4 regions of the Mesorhizobium sp. P160927 genome follow, and region 1 is predicted to be linked to each of the others. Evidence: riboswitches for the same ligand, from Rfam matches in the RefSeq annotation. Region 1 holds a riboswitch; each other region holds the start of a gene.
What was found. Region 1 has a riboswitch for cobalamin ahead of metE (5-methyltetrahydropteroyltriglutamate--homocysteine S-methyltransferase). Riboswitches for the same ligand answer to the same signal wherever they lie in the genome.
Positions count from the first base shown of each region.

Region 2: linked by a shared signal. The riboswitch ahead of AC3CB8_RS22735 (DUF1636 family protein) and the one ahead of metE (5-methyltetrahydropteroyltriglutamate--homocysteine S-methyltransferase) in region 1 are both predicted to bind cobalamin.
Region 3: linked by a shared signal. The riboswitch ahead of bluB (5,6-dimethylbenzimidazole synthase) and the one ahead of metE (5-methyltetrahydropteroyltriglutamate--homocysteine S-methyltransferase) in region 1 are both predicted to bind cobalamin.
Region 4: linked by a shared signal. The riboswitch ahead of AC3CB8_RS06090 (aromatic ring-hydroxylating oxygenase subunit alpha) and the one ahead of metE (5-methyltetrahydropteroyltriglutamate--homocysteine S-methyltransferase) in region 1 are both predicted to bind cobalamin.

Region 1 covers NZ_JBYMDW010000001.1:2,131,562-2,136,564, forward strand. The annotation lists gene metE (5-methyltetrahydropteroyltriglutamate--homocysteine S-methyltransferase) at 1-1,962, opposite strand, end outside; cobalamin riboswitch at 2,057-2,258, opposite strand; partial or broken gene AC3CB8_RS10415 (IS256 family transposase) at 2,540-3,734, opposite strand; gene AC3CB8_RS10420 (SLATT domain-containing protein) at 3,927-4,124, opposite strand; gene AC3CB8_RS10425 (hypothetical protein) at 4,150-4,494, opposite strand; gene AC3CB8_RS10430 (DUF4231 domain-containing protein) at 4,433-4,852, opposite strand; gene AC3CB8_RS10435 (TIR domain-containing protein) at 4,874-5,003, opposite strand, start outside.
Region 2 covers NZ_JBYMDW010000001.1:4,658,490-4,663,492, reverse strand. The annotation lists gene cobN (cobaltochelatase subunit CobN) at 1-1,047, opposite strand, end outside; gene cobW (cobalamin biosynthesis protein CobW) at 1,066-2,103, opposite strand; gene AC3CB8_RS22735 (DUF1636 family protein) at 2,106-2,534, opposite strand; cobalamin riboswitch at 2,573-2,778, opposite strand; gene AC3CB8_RS22730 (winged helix-turn-helix domain-containing protein) at 2,808-4,007, opposite strand; gene AC3CB8_RS22725 (NADH-quinone oxidoreductase subunit A) at 4,342-4,707, shown strand; gene AC3CB8_RS22720 (NuoB/complex I 20 kDa subunit family protein) at 4,698-5,003, shown strand, end outside.
Region 3 covers NZ_JBYMDW010000001.1:3,011,934-3,016,936, reverse strand. The annotation lists gene AC3CB8_RS14510 (pirin family protein) at 1-631, opposite strand, end outside; gene AC3CB8_RS14505 (DUF2277 domain-containing protein) at 671-937, opposite strand; gene AC3CB8_RS14500 (exodeoxyribonuclease VII small subunit) at 1,029-1,280, opposite strand; gene AC3CB8_RS14495 (histone deacetylase family protein) at 1,284-2,210, opposite strand; cobalamin riboswitch at 2,389-2,570, shown strand; partial or broken gene bluB (5,6-dimethylbenzimidazole synthase) at 2,574-3,248, shown strand; gene AC3CB8_RS14485 (hypothetical protein) at 3,365-4,348, opposite strand; gene AC3CB8_RS14480 (TetR/AcrR family transcriptional regulator) at 4,438-5,003, opposite strand, start outside.
Region 4 covers NZ_JBYMDW010000001.1:1,196,244-1,201,246, forward strand. The annotation lists gene AC3CB8_RS06075 (hypothetical protein) at 1-454, opposite strand, end outside; gene AC3CB8_RS06080 (PqqD family peptide modification chaperone) at 487-918, opposite strand; gene AC3CB8_RS06085 (FAD-binding oxidoreductase) at 1,060-2,160, opposite strand; gene AC3CB8_RS06090 (aromatic ring-hydroxylating oxygenase subunit alpha) at 2,238-3,485, opposite strand; cobalamin riboswitch at 3,599-3,800, opposite strand; gene AC3CB8_RS06095 (DUF680 domain-containing protein) at 4,294-4,494, shown strand; gene AC3CB8_RS06100 (DUF680 domain-containing protein) at 4,563-4,769, shown strand; gene AC3CB8_RS06105 (DUF680 domain-containing protein) at 4,840-5,003, shown strand, end outside.

The DNA.
Region 1 (5,003 bases):
GATCCGGAAACATTCGACAGCCCAGTCGAGATAGACTTTCCAGTCAGATTGGCGCAGTGGCAATCCTTCGCGAAACGCGGCCTCATCGATCTGGACCATCCTTGCGCCGGATCTTTCGAGATCCGTCACCTCGTCGCGGATGGCGAGCGCGATCTGGCGGCAGGCTTCGGAGCGGGGTACGTCGTCGCGAACAAAAGACCAGTTGAGAATGGTGACTGGGCCTGTGAGCATTCCCTTCACGGGCTTTTCCGTAAGCGACTGGGCGAATTGCCACCAGCGCACTGTCATCGGATTGCGCCTCGATACGTCGCCGAAAATGATGGGGGGACGCACGTAGCGCGACCCATAGCTTTGTACCCAGGCATGCTGGGTGAGCGCGAAGCCGGACAACTGCTCGCCGAAATGCTGTACCATGTCGTTTCGCTCGAACTCACCGTGCACCAGCACGTCCAGCCCGATCTCTTCCTGCCACCGAATTGCAGCCTTGATCTCCTTCTTCAGGAACGTCTCATAGTCGACATAGCTCAGCTGGCCTTTCGCATGAGCGGCCCGCGCCTTGCGTACCTGCGACGTCTGCGGGAAGGACCCGATGGTCGTCGTCGGGAACGGCGGCAGCCCGAGTGAGCCGGCTTGGACTCTGGAGCGCTCGGCAAAAGCGCTCTCCCGTCGCTTCGCGCTGTCGTCAATGCTAACGATCCGCCCCTCAACAAGCGGGTCATGGATCCTCGTGGATGTCACGCGCGTGGCGGCAGCCTCGGCAGACGCTTTCAACGCGCCAGCCACCGCATCTCTGCCTTGGGACAGGGCCCGGGCCAGCAACACCAATTCGTCGGTCTTCTGGGCCGCGAAGGCGAGCCACGACCTGATGTCCGCCTCGAGTTCCGTCTCCATGCGCAGGTCGATCGGCACATGCAGCATCGAGCAAGAAGGCGCGATCTCGACGCGGTCCAAGGGCCAGCCGGCGACGATCGGTTTGATGCGGTCGAGAATGGCGGGCAGGTTCGCACGCCAGACGTTGCGGCCATCGATCAAGCCAAGCGAGAGCACCAGATCCTTCGGAGCGAGCCGACCCACCGTTTCCAGCTGCTCGGGAGCGCGCACGAGGTCAATATGCAGCCCGGCCAGGGGCAGAGAAACCGCGGTTTCGAGATTGTCTCCCAGCGACCCGAAATACGTAGCCAGCATGATCTTCAGCTCGGGCGCGGCTTTCGACAGCTGGCCATAGGCGAACTCGAACGCAGCTCGTTCGTTGGAGTTCAGATCGAGGACAAGCGCTGGCTCATCGATCTGCACCCAGTCGGCTCCCGACAGCTTCAGCCTCTGCAGGAGTTGCTCGTAAACGGGCAGCAGCCGCGGTAGGAGCGCGATAGGATCAAACCCTTCGGCAGGCGATTTCGCCAGCTTGAGGAAGGTGATGGGTCCAAGGATGACTGGGCGTGTGTGAATGCCGAGAGCTTTGGCCTCGAGGAAGTAATCGACGGGTCTCGTCGACGAGAGGGCGAACGTCTGATCATCATCCAGTTCCGGCACAATGTAGTGGTAGTTCGTGTCAAACCACTTGGTCATTTCCATCGCGGTTACACCGGGCCCATGCGCCGCCTCCTGGTGACCAGCGTGTGCACAATCCTCCGTCTGACCCTGGTTGCCGCGCCCCATTGCGAAGTAGATGTCAAGTGGGACCTCGCCGCTATTCCAGCCGTAACGGGAGGGAATGGCGCCGACCATGGCTGCGGTGTCAAGCACATGGTCGTAAAGCGAGAAGTCGTTTGACGGGATTTTCGACACGCCGCGATCGCGCTGCTCTTCCCAGCTAGCGGCACGGAGCGCCTTCGACGTCGCAAGAAGGTCGCCAGCGGACGATGTTCCGGACCAGTAGCTTTCAAGCGCGAATTTCAGTTCTCGCCGACGACCGAAGCGCGGCACGCCGAGCGTTGCTACAGGAATTTGCTGAGAGACAGTCATGTCATACCCCGATGGTTGGGGGCGTCGGTGACAAGGAAGGCGCTAGCAGGCCCGGCACGCCCGGGTTGCAGCGGCCACCGAGACACCCCGCCCGTGGACGTAATTCGTCGTGGCAGGTCTCCTGGCTCGCGGGGTCATAGCCTCTACCCGTCTTCCCGAGGGTATTCGCCTCAGTGACATGAGTGGGGTTGGCTCGCCGCTAACAGTTGCGGGGGCAGCGCCGGCATCGCACCGGCTTCCCTCTTAGCTCCGCTGCGGCAGCGCCGCACGCGAGAACCACGACACGCCAGACAATCACAGCAATCCCTTCTCTTGTCAATGGCGCATAACGAAATGTTTATGTGGTTATGTCATGGCGCTTTTACGCTTATCTAACATTGTGAAACATGGAGTCGTCCATTTGCCGGCGCTGCACCGCTGCCCCATTGTCCAACTAATGGAGGCCGTGCGGAGCCACAACAAGACTTTAACCTCAACCTGAAAAGCGCTACCGCTCAAAGGACGCTGGTGATCCGCGAGCGCCGAGCCAAGGGTTGTGTGCGTCAAGTTCTGCAAAATGGGGCGGCCATGATGCTGGTCATGCGGCTTGGCGCAGAGCGAGCTTCTTGTGCTCGCGCAGGTCGTCCATGTTGATGTATCGGTTGGCCTCCATCCAGTTTTCATTGGTCTCGACGGCCAAAGCCCTGACCAGGCGCAGGCAGCTTTCGGTATTGGGGAAGATGCGCACGACATAGGTGCGCCGGCGGATTTCCTCGTTGAGCCGCTCCAGCATGTTGGTGGATTTGAGATGCTTGTGGTGCTGTCTCGGCAGCCTGAAGAAGGTCAGGGTTTGTTCGATGGCATCCTCGGCCCAGCCTGTCAGGCGCGGATAGCGTGCCGACCATTTGGCAAGCCATGCGGCAAGATCAGCCCTGGCCTCTGCGAGATCGCGCCGGTCGTAGAGCCAGCGCAATTCCTGCAGGCAGTCGTCGCCGTGCTTCCTCGGCAGATGATCGAGCGCGTTCCTGAGGAAGTGCACGTAGCAGCGTTGCCAGGCGGCTTCGGGGATCACCTCGCCGATCGCTGCCACCAGGCCGGCGTGATCGTCGGACACGACCAACTCGACGCCCTTGAGGCCGCGCGCCTTGAGGCCGACGAGGAAGTCCCTCCAGGCCGAGCGGCTTTCGCGATTGGCCATCTCCACGGCCAGGATCTGACGCCGGCCGTCCCAGTCGATGCCGACCGCGATCAGCACTGCCTGGCTCATGACGATGCCGGCTTCGCGCACCTTCTCGTAGCGAGCGTCGAGGATGAGGTAGGCAAAGGGCTCCTGAAGCGGTCGTTCGGCAAACGCCTTCAGGCTCTCGTCCAGCCGTTTGTTGATGGCCGAGATCGACGAGGCCGAGAAGGCATGGCCGCACAGTTCTTCCGTGATCGCCTTGACCTTGCGGGTCAACACGCCCTGCACATACATCTCCGCCAGCGTCGCACCAAGGCCCGCTCGGAACGCTGGTAGCGCTCGAACAGCTCGGTGGAGAAGCGCCCGGCACGGTCCTGCGGAACCCGCAGCTCGAGCTTGCCGACGCGCGTCACAAGGTGCGGCCGTAATAGCCCGAGCGATAGCCAAGCCGTTCGGGTGTGCGCTCGCCTTTCGAAGCACCCAGCGCCTCGTCCATCTCGGCCTCAAGCACCTCCTGCATCACCGCACGGAGCACTTCGTGAAGGCCGTCCGGGTTCGAAAGCAAGATGTCTTTGACGGCAGCGCTGGCGGTCTTAACTTCAGTCTTGGTCATGGTGGCGTTCCTTCGCGGGAATCAGGTGACGTGAACAATCACCAGCCTGCCATGACCGCCCCCCTCTCAGCGAATTTGCAGAACTCTCAGCACACTACCGAGCCAACACCTGCGGAAGGTGTGCGGGATGAGCCCCAACCGATTTCGCGGTGCGGTAGGCGTCACGAGTCATTTAAGGCAGCAGGCAAGGAATCACTGTGTCTGTTGACGGGCTACCCAATGCGTATGTTCTCTCGAAAAGGCTTGTTCGGCTTCGTTCACAAAGTCCGAGAAAGCAGCCTCTGAGGCGACTTCCATAACGCGTCCCTGTATGATCCCAATCTCGTGGGCCGTTAAAGTGTATGAAGACGAAAGCTCGTTGAATTTTTTCACTTGGGTCCAACCCACCATTACTCGAAGCGAAGACGATTAACGGCTATATAGGCCAAATCGCCAGGACAGGGTTGGCTATCCGTAGCAAAATAAGTCCGATGGCAATGACGTATGCAGTTATACCAGCGAACATCCAAGCTCGACTCGCTTTTTTGTTTTTGCTCGCCTTAACTGCATACCAAGAGCGTTGCTCACGAATCCGATGGGTATCGTAGAACGATTTTCGTTCATCCAGCGACAGAGCACGCGTCGCCTCCATCGAGACCGTAATCTGGTCGTTGGCGGCTTCATCTGGCGGGATTCGACTTCCAATATGGTGGTTGGCATCAAGGATCGCGAGCAAATAATTTCGGAAACTCCGCCCTTCGAACCGCAACTTTGTCGGCATCGCCGAACGGTTCCGCCCGCATGCAGTAGCGCCAGCATGAGGTCTTAATGGACTCTGCAAGTGCTCGGCCTTTGTACCAGTCTTGCTCAGGCTTCTTTAAACTGCGAGTGATTAAAACTCCCAGCGAAATCAAGAAAACGAAGGCGTATCCAGCAAAGTAAAGGGGCGTTTGACTCAAGTCGAGAGAAAGGATTGCCGCGACCAGGAGCAACATGTACTCAGCTCGAATGAGCCATAGGAACTCACTTTGCGAGCCAGCGGAGAGCTGGCTCGCAGCACGATATAGCGCAGGGTAATCGAACTTTATTGTCAAGGTACAAGACGACGAATTGCTGCGACAATGGAGGCCGAATTCCAAGCGACCATCTCATCAGCATAGTCAATTACGGACTGCGGCGTTCTCTGCTCCCCCCACCGTTTGATTCCTAAAATCGGCTTGCCGAGGGACCTTGCAAACTCCATCTCGAACTGAATCCCTGTGGTTAACATACATCCCGGAGACAATCACC
Region 2 (5,003 bases), 2.5 Mb from region 1:
CGGCCGGTTCGCCAACGCGCGATGGCCAAGCGCCGGATCGATATCGCTCTCGGCCTTGAAGGAAATGGCGCCGGCGAGGATGCGGCCGTCGAGTTCGGGCAGCACGACATGCATGGCAAGGTCGGCTGGCGCCAGGCCGCGCTGGTTGTTTTCCCAGACGTCGCGGCGCGTGGTGGCGACGATGACCTGGAAGACGGGCACGCCGGCGCGGTCGAACAGGGTTTCGACGCCGGGTTCCGCGCCGGATGCGAAAGCGGTCGCGGTGACGATCGCGGCGGGTTTCAGCGATGCGATGGCATTTTCGACGAATGCCAGCGACGCCGGATCCTTCAGACTGGAAACGAAGATCGGGACCGGTGCCAATCCCCTGGAGCGCAAAGCCTCGGCCAGCGCGTCGATCGGGACGACATCGGCGGCAAGCAGCATCGATCGGTAGAAGAGAATCGGGATAATGGGAGTGTCGCTATTGGAACCGGCCGGCTCCTCCGCGACCCCCAATCCAGCCTGATAGTACCCGGCCTTCGGCACGCTGACCGGGTTGGCGACGGGCGTATCCTGTCCGGCCAGGCCTGCCAGCTTGTGCACCAGCGCGCTCATATTGGCCGGGCCGCCCTCGCGGAAATAGCCGAGCAGGCCGTCCAGTTCGGCACGCGGCAGCGTCGAGGCTTCGACCAGCCTGAGATCCTCGTCGTGGCTTTCGCCGGGAAGCAGCGCCAGTTTGATGCCGCGTTCGCGGGCAATCACCGCCAGTTGGTCGCAGCCATAGCGCCACCACTCGTAGCCGCCGAGGATGCGCACCAGGATGATTTTGGCGTGGCGGGCGACGGTGTCGATCCAGAGGTCGACGGACATGGGATGGCGCAGGTCGCGCAGTGCGGCCAGCCGCATCGAGGGCAGGCGACCGGCATCCGCCTTCCACGCCGCAGCCAGTCCGGCGAGATCGCTGTCGGTGAAGGATAGGGCCACGATGTCCGCCGGCGCCTGCCTGAGATCGACAGGCTCGGCGAGGTCGTCGAGCGAGGCGGAGGTCGTCGTGAGGATGTGCATCGCGGCCCGGCCTGGAAATCAGCCGGCGAGGATACGTTCGATCGCAGGACGGTTCAGCCCCTTGGGGCCGATGACGACGAGGCGCGATCGGCGGTCGTCCCCGGCGGTCCAGGCACGGTCGTAGTAATGATTGACCCGCGGGCCGACGGCCTGCAGCAGGAGCCGCATCGGCTTGCCGCCGACCTCGACGAAGCCTTTCACGCGCAGCACGTTTTCCTGTTCGGCGGCGGCGGCGACGCGCTTTGCCAACTCGTCGGGATTGGCGATCGAGGGAATGTCGACGATGAACGTGTCGAAGTCGTCATGCTCGTGATCGAATGCGCCGTCATGGTGGGACTTGCGGTTCTCGATGTCGTCCTCGACGGCGAGACCGAGCCCGAGCAGCACCGAGGGATCGACCTTGCCATGGGACGTCGGCACGATCTTCACGGCGCGGGCGGAGTGTTCGTTGACGATGGCCTTGGCGCGAGCCGAGCCGGCGGCGTCCATCAGGTCGCTCTTCGACAGGATGATCAGGTCGGCGCAGGCGATCTGATCCTCGAACACTTCCTCGACCGGATCGTCATGGTCGAGGCTCTCGTCCTGCGCGCGCTGCGCCTGCAGGGCGTCCATGTCGTTGGCGACGCGGCCTTCCGCCAGTGCGGGGCCGTCGACCACGGCGATGACGCCATCGACGGTCACGCGGCTCTTCACCGTCGGCCACTGGAAGGCTTGGACCAGAGGCTTGGGCAGAGCGAGGCCCGAGGTTTCGATCAGGATATGGTCGACCTTCGGCGTCAGCGACAGGATCTTGTCGAGGGCCGGCACGAAATCGTCGGCCACGGTGCAGCAGATGCAGCCATTGGCCAGTTCGACGATGTTTTCCTCTGGGCAGGTGTCGATGCCGCAGCCCTTGAGGATCTCGCCGTCGATGCCGATGTCGCCGAACTCGTTGACGATGATGGCAATCCGCTTGCCGCCCGCGTTTTCCAGGAGATGGCGGACCAGCGTCGTCTTGCCGGCGCCGAGGAAGCCGGTGACGACGGTGCAGGGAACGCGAGACAGAGATGTTGTCATGATCAGTCTTTCAGCATGTCGAGGGGTGGAATGCGGGCAACGAGGCCGCGCTTGAGGCTATCGGGCCTGCCCCGCCAGGGAATGAGGCCGTCGCTCGAGGTGGCGAAGAGTTTCGCGCCGGTGACGAGATCGGCGCCGCTGGTCGTGGTCAGATCGCCGAACACATAGCTCCAGCAGCCGTCGCGCAGGATCGCGGCGCTGAGCCGGCGCTTGCAATTGCCGAGGCATTCGACCGTGCGGACGCGAATCTTCTCGGCCAAGGCGGCTTGGCGCGTATCTTCAGCCAAAAGTTCGCCGGCCCGGGGACGGGCGTCGGAGCCGGTCTCGTCGCGACAGGAAGCGCAGACAATGACCGTGATGCCGGCCAGGGAATCATCCCCGCCGGACGAAATGTCGGTTGTTTCAGCCGAAAAGCTGCTGTCGCGATCCAAATCAGGCTCCTTGCCCGGAAAACCCGCCAGGCGATCGGATTATTGCATTCCAGACGGCAGGTCTCCTGGCTCGCGGGTCATCGCCTTGGTAGCCGCCTTCCCGGGACAATCCCAGTGGCTTTCGGCCTTGGCTCTTCGCTCACAGTTGCGGGGACAGCCGCGGATTTGGGATTTTCAATCCCGCACCGCATTCCCTCTTGGCTCCTCCCTTTGCCGAGAGGAGACCGTCTGGATGGGATTTAGGCTCTTGCAGGCAGCGGTGTCAACGCGAGCTTACGACACCGCGATGTCGGACAGCGCCGGGCCGAGATCGCCGACAGGGGTTATTTCCATGCGCTCAAGGCCAAGCCAGCCCTGCATCTGCTTCAATTCCTCGAAGAGCTGGGCGGCGGTTTCGGGCGGTGCGTCGGGCTCGGGGTAGGCGGCATGGACGCGCAGGACACTGGCCGGCCGGTCGGCCTTGAGGTCGATGCGCGCCACAATCCTGTCGCCGAGCAGGAAAGGCAGGACATAGTAGCCATATTGCCGCTTGTCGGCCGGCGTGTAGATTTCGATGCGGTAATGGAAGTCGAACAGCCGCTCTGAGCGCGAGCGCTCGAAGACGACCGGATCGAACGGCGCCAGCAGGGCGCGGGCCTCGATCTTGCGCGGCATACGGGCGTCCTTGTGAAGGTAAGCCGGCTTTTCCCAGCCCTCGACACGGACCGGCAGCAAGTCGCCGAGTTCGACCAGTTCCTCCAGCCGGCCTTTCATGTCGGCCGGCGAGAGTCGAAAATAGTCGCGCAGGTCGCCTGAAGTCGCCACGCCATGGGCACGGGCGGAAATGCGCAGCAATTCGCGATGCGCGTCCTCAGGCGTCGGTACCGGCAGATCGAGGATCGGCTGCGGCAGCACGCGCTCCGGGAGGTCGTAGAAGCGCTCGAAGCCGCGTCGGTGCGCGGTGGTAATGCGCCCGGCCCAGAACAGCCACTCGAAGGCGTGCTTGGCGTGGCTCCAACCCCACCAGCCGCCGGAGCCTTTCTGGCCTTCGAGCGCCGAAGCGGCGATCGGCCCGCGCGCGACGACCTCGCGGTAGATCTCTTCTATATAGGCGGCGTGCTCGCGGCCCCATTTGGCCAGTCCCGGATACATTTCATCGCCTTGCTCGGCGCGCTGCATGCGCCAGCGCATCAGCGGGTAGGTCTCGACCGGCAGGAACGAGGCTTCATGCGCCCAATATTCGAAGACGGTGCGCTTGCGCGTCACGGCGGCGTTGTCGAGCAAAGCGAGGGGATAGGGGCCGAGACGCGAATAGAGCGGCATGTAATGAGCGCGCACCACGGCACTGACGGAATCGATCTGCAACAGGCCGGTGCGGGACAGAACGCGGGCGAAATGGCGACGGTCCGGCGTGCCGGCGGGGCGGGGATCGAGAAATCCCTGGGCGGCGAGCGCGATGCGCCGGGCGGCGGCAAGCGAGATCTTTTCCTTCATGCGGATGCGTCTCTGATGGACCTGTCTGGCACATTGCTGGGCGTGATTCCCATCCATGCTAGCAGGGTTTTGGCGGCAACCGCGTCAGGAGAGAAAAGTGGAGTTTAAAGCGAAGGAAATCAAACAGGAGCGGATGGGACCAGTTTCTCCCGGAATGCCGTCCAGAGCGGAGTTTTGAACAAGGTTTGACTTGCTTCGCTGGAAGTGCTGCGCTAACCCTCGCCGCGTTGCAGCATAGGCCCCTTAAAACGGTTCAGCGGTTAATCTGTCACGCTTCCGCATTAAGGTTCGGTGCTGTAGTCAAAGTGGATTGGCGCCAACGGAAAGCCGCTGCATGAACGCACTTCTCAGTTCGTACCTGCCCATCGTCCTGTTTATCGGCGTGGCACTGGTCGTCGGCCTGGCGCTACTGGCGGCCCCGTTCCTGGTGGCGTATCGCAACCCCGATCCTGAAAAACTTTCCGCCTACGAGTGCGGTTTCAACTCGTTCGACGACGCCCGCATGAAATTCGACATCCGCTTCTACCTGGTGTCGATCCTGTTCATTATATTCGACCTGGAAGTAGCCTTCCTCTTCCCCTGGGCAGTGTCCTTCTCGAAGATCGGCATGCTCGGTTTCTGGTCAATGATGGTGTTTTTGGCAGTGCTGACCATCGGCTTTGCCTATGAATGGAAAAAAGGAGCGCTGGAATGGGATTGAACGACAGTTCAGGCACCCTCGTCGCGCCGAAGCCCAAAGGTATTATCGATCCCAACACCGGCAGGCCGGTGGGGGAGGACGATCCCTTCTTCCTCGAAATCAACAATGAGCTTGCCGACAAGGGTTTTCTGGTCACCTCGACCGAGGCGCTGATCACCTGGGCGCGCAGCGGCTCGCTCATGTTCATGACCTTCGGTCTGGCGTGCTGCGCGGTCGAGATGATCCACACCTCGATGCCGCGTTACGATTCGGAGCGGTTCGGTGTCGCGCCGCGCGCGTCTCCGCGCCAGTCCGAC
Region 3 (5,003 bases), 880 kb from region 1:
CCTCGGCATCGGCCGAGATTTTGACGCTGGCGCCGGGCGCCACCCGCAAATCTGCATAGAGTGTTTCGGTATCGGCCCGCACCGGAGACCGCAAGCCCTGGAACTCACCGATGACGACGCGGCCGCTGACGCCTTCGGCGTCGATTTCGGGAAGCCGCAGCGCCGCGGTGTTCTCGAACACCGGTGCCACCTCTTCCTTGCCGTCCGGCAGAGCCAACCAGGTCTGCAGGCCGGAGATCGACATCGGCGCGCCGCGCAATTCCTGCGGCGTGCGCTCGGAGTGGACGATGCCGCGACCAGCCGTCATCAGGTTCACGTCGCCGGGCTCGATGACCATCTCGGTGCCCAGCGAATTGCGATGCCTGATCTTGCCGTCGAACAGATAGGTCACGGTCGACAGGCCGATATGCGGGTGCGGACGGACATCGAGCGCCTGGCCGGCGCGCATGATCGCGGGACCCATTCGATCGAAGAAGATGAACGGCCCGACCAGGCGCCGTTTGGCGGTCGGCAAGGCGCGACGCACCTCGAAACCGCCAATGTCCTTGGCGTTGGGGATGACCATCAGCTCGATCTGGTCGCTGGCGAAGGCATCGCCGGCCTCAGGGTCTTTGCCGGGGAAGAAGCTCATGAACTCTCCTCGTCAGCGGTCAGCGGGCGCGTGGGCATATCAGGCGAACCGGATCGCCGCTTTTGCTTTTAATTTGGCCGCCACCTCTTCGCGATTGCGCGGATGCTGGTGGGTTTCGAGGGATTCGAGCAATTCGCGTGCGGATGCGGCGATGGCTTCGACCGCATGATCGAACGCATGCTGGTTCTTGGCAGAGGGCCGCGTCGTGCCGCTCAGCTTGCGGACAAACTGCAGTGCCGCGTCACGGACTTCGTCGTTAGTTGCCGGCGGATCAAAATTGAACAGGGTCTTGATGTTTCTGCACATCGCTTCCGTATCTCCTCTTGTCCGTTTCAATCGGGACGAACTGTATCCTCAATGATGATCGTGTCCAAAAATCGGTAAGGCTGCTCCGGACTCAGTCCGCGTCGAGCGGCTCGGTTCCAACCGGCTTGCCGTCCCGCGACAGCCTGATCTTCTCGACCTTGTCCTCGGCGGCCTTCAGCAGCCGGTCGCAATGGACCTTCAGCGCCTCGCCCCGCTCGTAAATCCGGATCGACTGGTCGAGCGGCACGTCGCCCCGCTCCAGATCATCGACGATCTTCTCCAGTGCGTCGAGTGCCTGTTCAAAGCTCATCGCCTTGACGTCTTCGTTGATCTCACCGGTCATCATTCATCCTTTCATCAGTCGCCCGACATGGGCGGCGACCGAAAATGCCAATCCCTGCAGATCGTAGCCGCCCTCGAGCAGGCTGACGAGCCGGTTGCCGCCGTGGATTGCGGCGCGCTGCATCAGCTGGCCGGTCGCCCAGTCGAAATCGTCCTCGGTCAGATTGATTTCCGCCAGCGGGTCGCGATGGTGCGCGTCGAAGCCGGCCGAAATGACAATCAGATCCGGCGCGAAATTGTCGAGTGCCGGCAGCACGCGCGACAGGAACGCATCGCGAAACACCTCGCTGCCGGTCCGAGGCGCCAGCGGCGCATTGACGATGTTGCCCGCGCCGGTCTCGCTCTTCGCGCCCGTGCCGGGATAAAGCGGCATCTGGTGCGTCGAGCAATAAAGCACCGAGGGATCGTCCCAAAAAATATCTTGCGTGCCATTGCCGTGATGCACGTCCCAGTCGACGACGGCGACGCGCTCGGCGCCGTGCTTCTTCTGCGCGTAGCGGGCCGCGATTGCCGCCGTGTTGAAGAAGCAGAAGCCCATGGCAGTGGTCTTTTCGGCGTGGTGGCCGGGCGGACGGGCGGCGACGAAGACGTTGTCGGCGCGGCCCGCAAAGACGTCGTCGACGGCGGCATTGGCGGCACCGATCGCCGTAATCACCGCCTGCCAGCTTTTCGGGCTGGCGGTGGTGTCTGCGTCGATGCGGGCAATGCCTTCGTCGGGGATGGCGGCGCGGACACGCGCGACGAAATCGGCGGGATGCGCGTAGAGGATGGTCGCTTCGTCGCCTTGCGGTGCCTCGACGCGGTCAAGCGCGGCAAAAGCTTCGTCGTCGAGCACGCGCTCGATGGCGCGCAGGCGGTCGGGCCGCTCGGGGTGACCGGGCGGGGTGATGTGTTCGAGAAAGATCGGGTGCGTGTAAAGACGGGTGGCCATGCCCCCTATCTAGTGCCCCGGCGCCGTGATGGCCATGCGTTGCGGCTTGATCGCTGGGGAAAATCGAACCTGCGTCCATTCATGTCGCTGCCGGCATTGGAGTCGTCGGCCCTTCGGAGTAAGACTGCCGCTACTGCCTGGTGCCTGCCGGTCTGTTTGTTTTAGCCGCATTCCGCGACGCCAAGTGTTTGCACTTGGCTACAAATGCCCTGGCGGGAGAATCGGGAACACGGTTGAACTCCGTGGCGTGCCCAACGCTGTGAGGGGGACCGCGCCGGTAGATGCCACTGTCGATGACGGGAAGGCACCGGACGCGGGTTGATCCCGAGCCAGAAGACCGGCCTGGCAGGCATCGTCATCCGCATGGTCAGGCGGATGGCATCGATTGCAATCGCAAGGGGACACGCGATGCGGGAAGCCATGACCGCTCAAATGGGCGATGGATTTGACCAGAGTGCGCGCGACGCGGTTTACCGTGCCATGTTTACGCGGCGCGACGTCCGCAGCCATTTTACATCGGAGGCGATCGACGACGAGGTGCTGGCGCGGCTGCTGCTTGCCGCCCACCACGCGCCATCGGTCGGCTTCATGCAACCCTGGAACTTCATCGTCATCCGCGATGCCGCGCGGCGGGCGGAGGTGCGCGACCTGTTCCTGGCCGCGCGAGAACGGGAACTGCCTGAAATAGAGGCGGAACGGCAGGCGCTCTACCGCAAGCTCAAGCTCGAAGGCGTTTGCGAAAGCGCGCTAAACATCTGCATCACCTGCGACCGCGAGCGCTCGAAAGGCTCGCCGCTGGGACGCTGGCACAATCCGGAGATGGATCTCTACAGCACGGTCTGCGCGGTGCAGAATTTCTGGCTGGCCGCGCGTGCCGAGGGCGTTGGGGTCGGCTGGGTCAGCATCATCGAGGCGCAAGCGCTGAAAAGCCTGCTGGCGATTCCCGATCACGTGACGCCGATCGCCTATCTCTGCGTCGGCCGCGTTTCCGAGTTCGCACCGAAGCCGGACCTCGAAACGCATGGCTGGGGCCGGCGGCTGCCGCTGCCCGAGCTGATCATGAGCGAGACTTTTCGCGGGCAAGGCGAAGCGCCGCTCAAATCAGCAGTGGCGCGCCTCGGCACCGTCGCCGGTGCGCCCGCGAGCCCGGCCGATCAGCTCGTCGCGCCGGCCGTGCCCCAGCGCGAACCGCCGAAAGTGGAGAGCGCCTTGTCCTTGAGTTCCCTGAACTTCGACGAAGCTTCGGCCAGCCTGGCGTCCCAGGCGGCATCGGGCACCTGACCCTCGATGGTCTTGAAATAGACCTGCATCAGGCAGGCAATGGCGAAGGGCTCGATGAAGGCCGCCTTGAAAGCCCAGGCAAAGACGATTGCCAGCACGAAAGCCCAGCCGGCGAGCTGCCCGGGCATGACGTAAAGAATAGCGGCTGCCGGAGCGAGCATCAGCAGGAAAATCACGAACGACACGGCCCACATGATGACCGCCAGCCAGACGGCGTTCTTGACCATGGTCTTACCGTTCTGGGCGTAGAGCACGACGCCTTGGCGCGCGGTTTCGAACGGCGAGGACGAATTGATGCGGATGTTGTAGCCAAGAATGATCTCGTCGACATAGGTCAGCGACAGGCGAATCACAGTGTTGAGGAACGAAACCAGTCCGCTCAGGCCAGGAATAGGCAGGAAGGCCGCGATGCCGCCGAGCAGGCCGGTGATGGCGCGGATGGCGCCCTTGACCAATTGGTCGACAACGAAAAGGATGTTGGCCTCGGCAAAACGCTCGGTCACGATCTCTTTTGCGTAGGCGATCTGGTGCTGGCCGTCGGGAACATCATGGCCGTCGATCAGATGCACCATGACGGCTATATGGCCCGCTTTGACGACGTAGAGGATGTATTCGCGGATCCAGTAGACGGCGATCGAGACGATGCCGAAACCGACCACGCCGCCCCACATCGCAAAAGACAATGGTCCGTCGGGATCGGTGGAAATATGGCCGACGCCATAGCCGACGGATGCGCCGGTGCCGGTTGCCATGATGTAGGCCAGCGTGATGCCGAAATAGACGATCATGCGAAAGACAATGAAAGGCCAGGTCCGCATCATGATGGACACCGACCTGCCGATATCAAAATCCCACATGCCCGAATCTCCCCTCAGAGATGGCTGCCGAGGATGCGCTCAAACCGGCTATTGTCAATTGCAGGTGGTGGCGGGACTGCCATGGAGGTTCATCTTGAAAGCGCTTCCGGCTTTTTCAGCAGGCCTTCGAGCAATTGCTTGAACGCGGCCACCACCATTTTCGAGGTCCCTTCGGGATCTGGCGAATTGGCGATCCGCTGCGCAGCCTGGCTGCTCGCCCCATTGATCAGCCGCGCTGCCGACTCCGGATCGACGCCGGGGACGACCACCCCCTCCCCTTGCAGCGCGGTCAGATGATCGGTCATTGAACCGACGCAGGCATTGGCATTCGACCACTGTGCCGGATCGCCCAGCACAGCCGGACCATCCCGGAACATGATGCGCTGGATTTCCGGCTCCAGCGCCATTTCGATATAGGTAGTGCATTCGTCGACGAAATGCTGCCAGCGGGTCGGCGCCCGCGACGCGACCTCATTCACCCGGCCCGCCATTTCCGCGTCGATTTCGGCGATAACCGCCTCAAGCAGCCCCTTCTTGTCGCCGAAGTGATGATAAAGGGCGCCGCGCGTCAGCCCGGCCGACGCGGTGAAATCATCCATCGACGCTTCGGCATAGCCGATGGTGCCGAAAGCCTGGCGCGCCGCGGCAATCAGCT
Region 4 (5,003 bases), 940 kb from region 1:
GCAGGAAGGCGCGCAGCGGTGCTCCAGGCTCCCAGGGCGGAAAGGCATCGGCCGAGGCCATCAGTTGCACGCCGACGCGGCGGTGCGGATCGTAGACTTGCCAGAAATCCAGGTCGTGGAAATGGTGCCCGCGCAAACCGGCTTCGGCGAGCTGTTTGGCAAAACCGTGCTCGGTGAAATGGGCATCGCCCCAGTGCGCCGGCTCCGGGATGCCGTCAATGCCGGGATGCGCGATGAAGATGCGACCCGTGGACGGTGCCGGCTGATCATGCCCGGCCTCGACAAAAGCATGGTCCAATGCATCGGCAAGCACGCCGTGACCGAGATGCGCGGTCAGTTCAAGCCAGGGCAGGCGAACCTTTCGCATGGTCGGATAGCACGCGGCCGCGCCTTCAGCGGCGGCGATGAGATACCGGGCGTAATCCGGCAAGGTTTCGAGCGTGACGCGCGGCATCAATCGCCTTCCATCACGCTGCGGCCTCCCCGTCAGGAAGCCTGCTTGACCGCCGGCCAGCCGAGAGGCTCCTCGACCTCGTGGATGGGATCAACGACGATCAGGTCGGCGAGGTCGTCGTGAATGCTCACATTGAGCGGCTCGTTCGTGGCGGCAAGCTCGGCAGGCAAATCGCCCGGCAAAGGCCGCGCCGCCGCGTCCAAGCGCACCAGCAAACCCAATTCGAGCAATTGCGATATGAAGTGTTCGAGTTCGGCCTGGCCTATTGTCGAGCCGCCGGCGCTCAGTCCGACCAGGGCCTGGGCGTCCGCGCCGGATGAAAGCGCCTGCCACACCTTGCTGCCGGAATCGGAAAAGCCGAAATATTTGCCATTGGCAAGATTGAGCACCACGGCCTCGCCATCGAAAGATTCGAAAACGATATCCCGGCTCGCTACCGCATAGGCGTGGGAATCATGCGTCATTGTTGCCCCGTCCTGCATTTCCTGCCCGCCAGCAGGACCGCTTCCACCGACAACGCCTGTAAACTTTCAGGTCTTCCTTGGCAAGGTAACCTTTGCCGGCAAGGCGGGACCATTTCCGGGATCAGTCGAAAGCGGGGCGGATCAAGCCTCGATTTCAAGCGGCGACAATGGCTTGGAACAACAGGCCAGGATGAAGCCATCATCGATCTCATGATCGAGGATGCCGCCATTGTGGCTCATCTCGACGCTGCCGGAGACTTTCTTCACCTTGCAAGTTCCGCACAGGCCGAATTCGCAGGCAGCCGGTATTCGCACGCCCGAGGCGCGCGCCGTCTGCAGCACGGTCTGGCCGGCGACACAATCGGCGTCGACATCCGAAAGCGCGAAGCGGATCGGCGTCGCGGCTTCGACGCAAATCGCCCCGCCCTCTTCAGCCGGCGAGGCAAACGGCGCCGGGATTTCCCCCACCGCCGGCGCGGCAAAGCTCTCCTGATGGTACTTTGCCATGTCGAACCCGGCGGCCTCCAGCATGCCGCGCACGGCGCGCATGAAGGGGTCGGGGCCGCAGCAGAAGATTTCGCGTTCGCGGAAATCGGGCGCCAGGAGCGGCAGCCGGATGGCGTCGATGCGGCCCATATGGCCGTACCAGCCCTCGCGGCTCGACCGCTCCTCGATCATGAAGCCGAGCGACAGGCCCGGCATATGGCCGCCGAGCAGTTCGAGTTCCTTGCGAAAGATGATCTCTTCAGGGCGCCGCGCGCAATTGACGAATCCGACATCGGTCCATGGCGCGCAGTCATTCAGCCAGCGCAGCATCGACATCATCGGCGTCACGCCCGAACCGGCCGAGATGAACAGGTATTTCGCCGCCGGGTGGCTGTGCAGCGAAAAGTCGCCGCCCGGTCCATAGGCCTTGACGTGCGAGCCGGGCGTCAGGTGATCGAACATCCAGCGTGTGCCGACGCTGCCCGCCTGCGCCTTCACCGTCACCGCGATCGAGAATGGTCGCGACGGCGATGATGACAGCGTGTAGGTGCGCATCAGCGGGCCGTCCGGTGTCGGCAATTCCAGCGTCAAGAACTGGCCCGGCTTGTAGCGGAACCAGGTCTGGTTGTCCGAGCGGAAGGTGAAGGTCTTGACGTCGGGCGCCTCGTCGCTGACGCCGATCACTTCCAGCACCTGCAGCCTGTCGTTCCACGGCGCCATCTGGTCGAGATGGCGATAGAGGCCAAGATCAGTCATGGCGTTCATCCCTGCATACCTTTTCATTTTGCGCATGTCGTGATCCCAAAACCGATGCACGGTTTGGGCGAGATGCGCTAGGCGACACTGCGCAGAGCGGGCCGGCCGTCTTCGGAAAGCCGTGGGCCGATAAAGCGCGCGTACCAGTCGACGAACTGGATGACGCCGCCCTCGTGCAGCTCCGAATAGGGACCGGGCTCGTAGGCCGGCGACAGGATGCCGAAGGCGTTTTCCTCGACGATGCGGCGGTCCTGGTCGTTGGTCTCGGTCCAGACATGGGTGAGTTCGGGCAGATCATAGTCGACGCCTTCCACCGCATCCTTGTGGACCAGCCATTTGGTCGTCACCGCTGTTTCCGTGGCGCTGACCGGCAGCACGCGGAACGTCACCGCATGATCCACGAGGATATGGTTCCAGGTTGTCGGGTAGTGGTAGTGCATTAGCGTGCCGATCCGGTCGGCCGAGACGCTGTCGGACAGGTTCCTCTTCACGGCCCGCTTGCCGGTCATCGTGTAGCTCTGGGCATCGCGCAGCAGCGGCGCGCGGGTGGCGCGGTATTGTCCGGCCGGGTCGATCCGAAACTTGCTGGGCAGGCCAACAGCTTCGCACTTCGCCCAGTGGGCCAGCATCTCCGGGTCGTTGTCGGCGCCTTGCACGCCAGTCACGGTCGGCGCTTCCGGGAAGGTCTTGCACAGCTCAGGGTGGTTGCCCGCGCAATGGTAGCATTCGCGGTTGTTTTCCCAGACCAGCTTCCAGTTGCCCTTCTCGATGATCGTGCTCTCGAAGGCGATCTTGGCCTCGCTCAGCCGGTGCGGCTGGAGATAGGGCTCGATCATCGCCCGCATCGGCGCGAAGTCGGCGGGCTCCTTGGCCAGGCAGATGAAGACATAGCCGGCGACGCTTTCGCAGGCGACCGGCTTGAGCCCGAACTGGCTCTTGTCGAACCCATCGGCCATCTGGCGGGCGAACAGCAGCCGGCCGTCGAGTTCGTAGGTCCACTGGTGATAGGGACACACCAGCTTGGCGGCCATGCCCTTGTCGGTGTTGCAGACGCGGCTGCCGCGATGGCGGCAGGAATTGTGGAAGGCGTTGATCTTGCCCTGCTGATCGCGCACCAGCACGACCGGATAATCGCCGATCTGCACGGTGATGAAGCTGCCCGGCTTGGGCAACTCGCAATCATGGCCGATGAACAGCCAGTCGCGATACCAGATCAGCTCCATGTCCAGCTTGAAGTAGTCAGGGTCGGTATAGAAGGGCTGTTCCAGCGAAAGGCCCTGTCTGCGGCCGTTCAAAAGCCTCAGCATGTCGTTGCGCGCGTCCATGTCCTGTCCTCATTTTCAAGGACTGAACTGGTGGTGATGGAGGAAGGACTGGGCGCAAGCCGGCGAAAGCCGGACAACACCATCCGCCCCTTGACCGCCCACCGCGATCAGTCGAGTTCTAGCGATCTCGGGCTGGTTTCCGGGCTCTGGAGTGGTCCTCGCGGACCATCGCGACACCTTCCCAGGCTTTCGCCCAGTGGTCTCCCGTTGCGACTTGAACTCCACCACCGTTGCGGGGGCAGCGCCGGAATCTGACCGGCTTCCCAATTCTCCGCTCCGTCGTCACGCAGCGGCACCTGAGATGGCTTGATCTAATCACGACAGGGTTTGCGACATCGGCACGAAAGCGACATCGCATCCATGCGGCGCGACACGCATGCGGGATCGTCCCGGCATGGTTGCCGCAGGGGGAATCGCCTCTTCTCGCCAGGCGCGCGCGGGCACCGTTTTCGACCCTCAGCCGGCCGGAAAAGGGTTAACGGTTTCGAAAAGTGACTATTAGCACAGTCTAAAATCGAACCGAACGGTTCGTTTCTGTTGACGGTGCGTGCAGGACGGTGTGAACGCCCAGCCCTCCGACACAGTTGGTGATCGGGTCGTCATCTTAGTCAACTACTTGATATCGAACAGAAAAATAAGACATGTAGAAGGCGTTGGTACAATTTCAAGTAGCAGAGTCATGGTCCACGCTGAACAACTTCGTGATTGGAAACGGCAAGGGGGCTCTCCCACATCGGGGCGGTCCGAACGACGCGATTTAATCCAAGACACGCCGCTAGACGGACGGGAAAAATACTGGAGTACAAAAATGAAAAAGATCATCCTCACTGCCGCCGCCCTTCTGGCGATTTCCGGCAGCGCCTTCGCTAGTAGCGACCATTATGGTTCGAACGCCGCGACCCCCGCGGCCACTGTCGACAGTTCCTACACCGCTTCGACCAAGAAGTCGGAGCCGGCTGCCCAGACGCCTGTGACGGGCGCCGACCACAACCTCTTCGGCAACAATTAATAACCATCCCCGGCACGCGGCGGGTGAACCTGCCGCGCCGGTGGACCCTACAATTCAGGAGTATTAAAATGAACAAGATCCTCTTTGCTGCCGCCGCCGTTCTGGCTCTCTCAGGCAGCGCTTTCGCCGGCAGCGACAACTATGGCTCCAACGGCGCCAACCAGGCTGCTGCTGCCTCCACCGACAATCCAAACACCGCGTCGATCGGCAAGTCGGCTCCGGCCACCTCGGCGCCTGTCCAGCAGGGCAGCGACCGCAACCTCTTCGGCCATTAATGGCCTCCCACGGCCGGTGGGCTTTTGCCCGCCGGTCCGCGGGACTTCCAAAATTCAGGAGTTACCTAAAATGAACAAGATCCTCATTGCCGCCGCCGCCGTTCTGGCCGTCTCCGGCAGCGCTTTCGCCGGCAGCGACAACTATGGCTCCAACGGCGCCAACCAGCCCACTGCTTCGTCGACTGTCAATGTCGATACGTCGCATACGGGTGCGATCCGCAACAGCGATTCGCC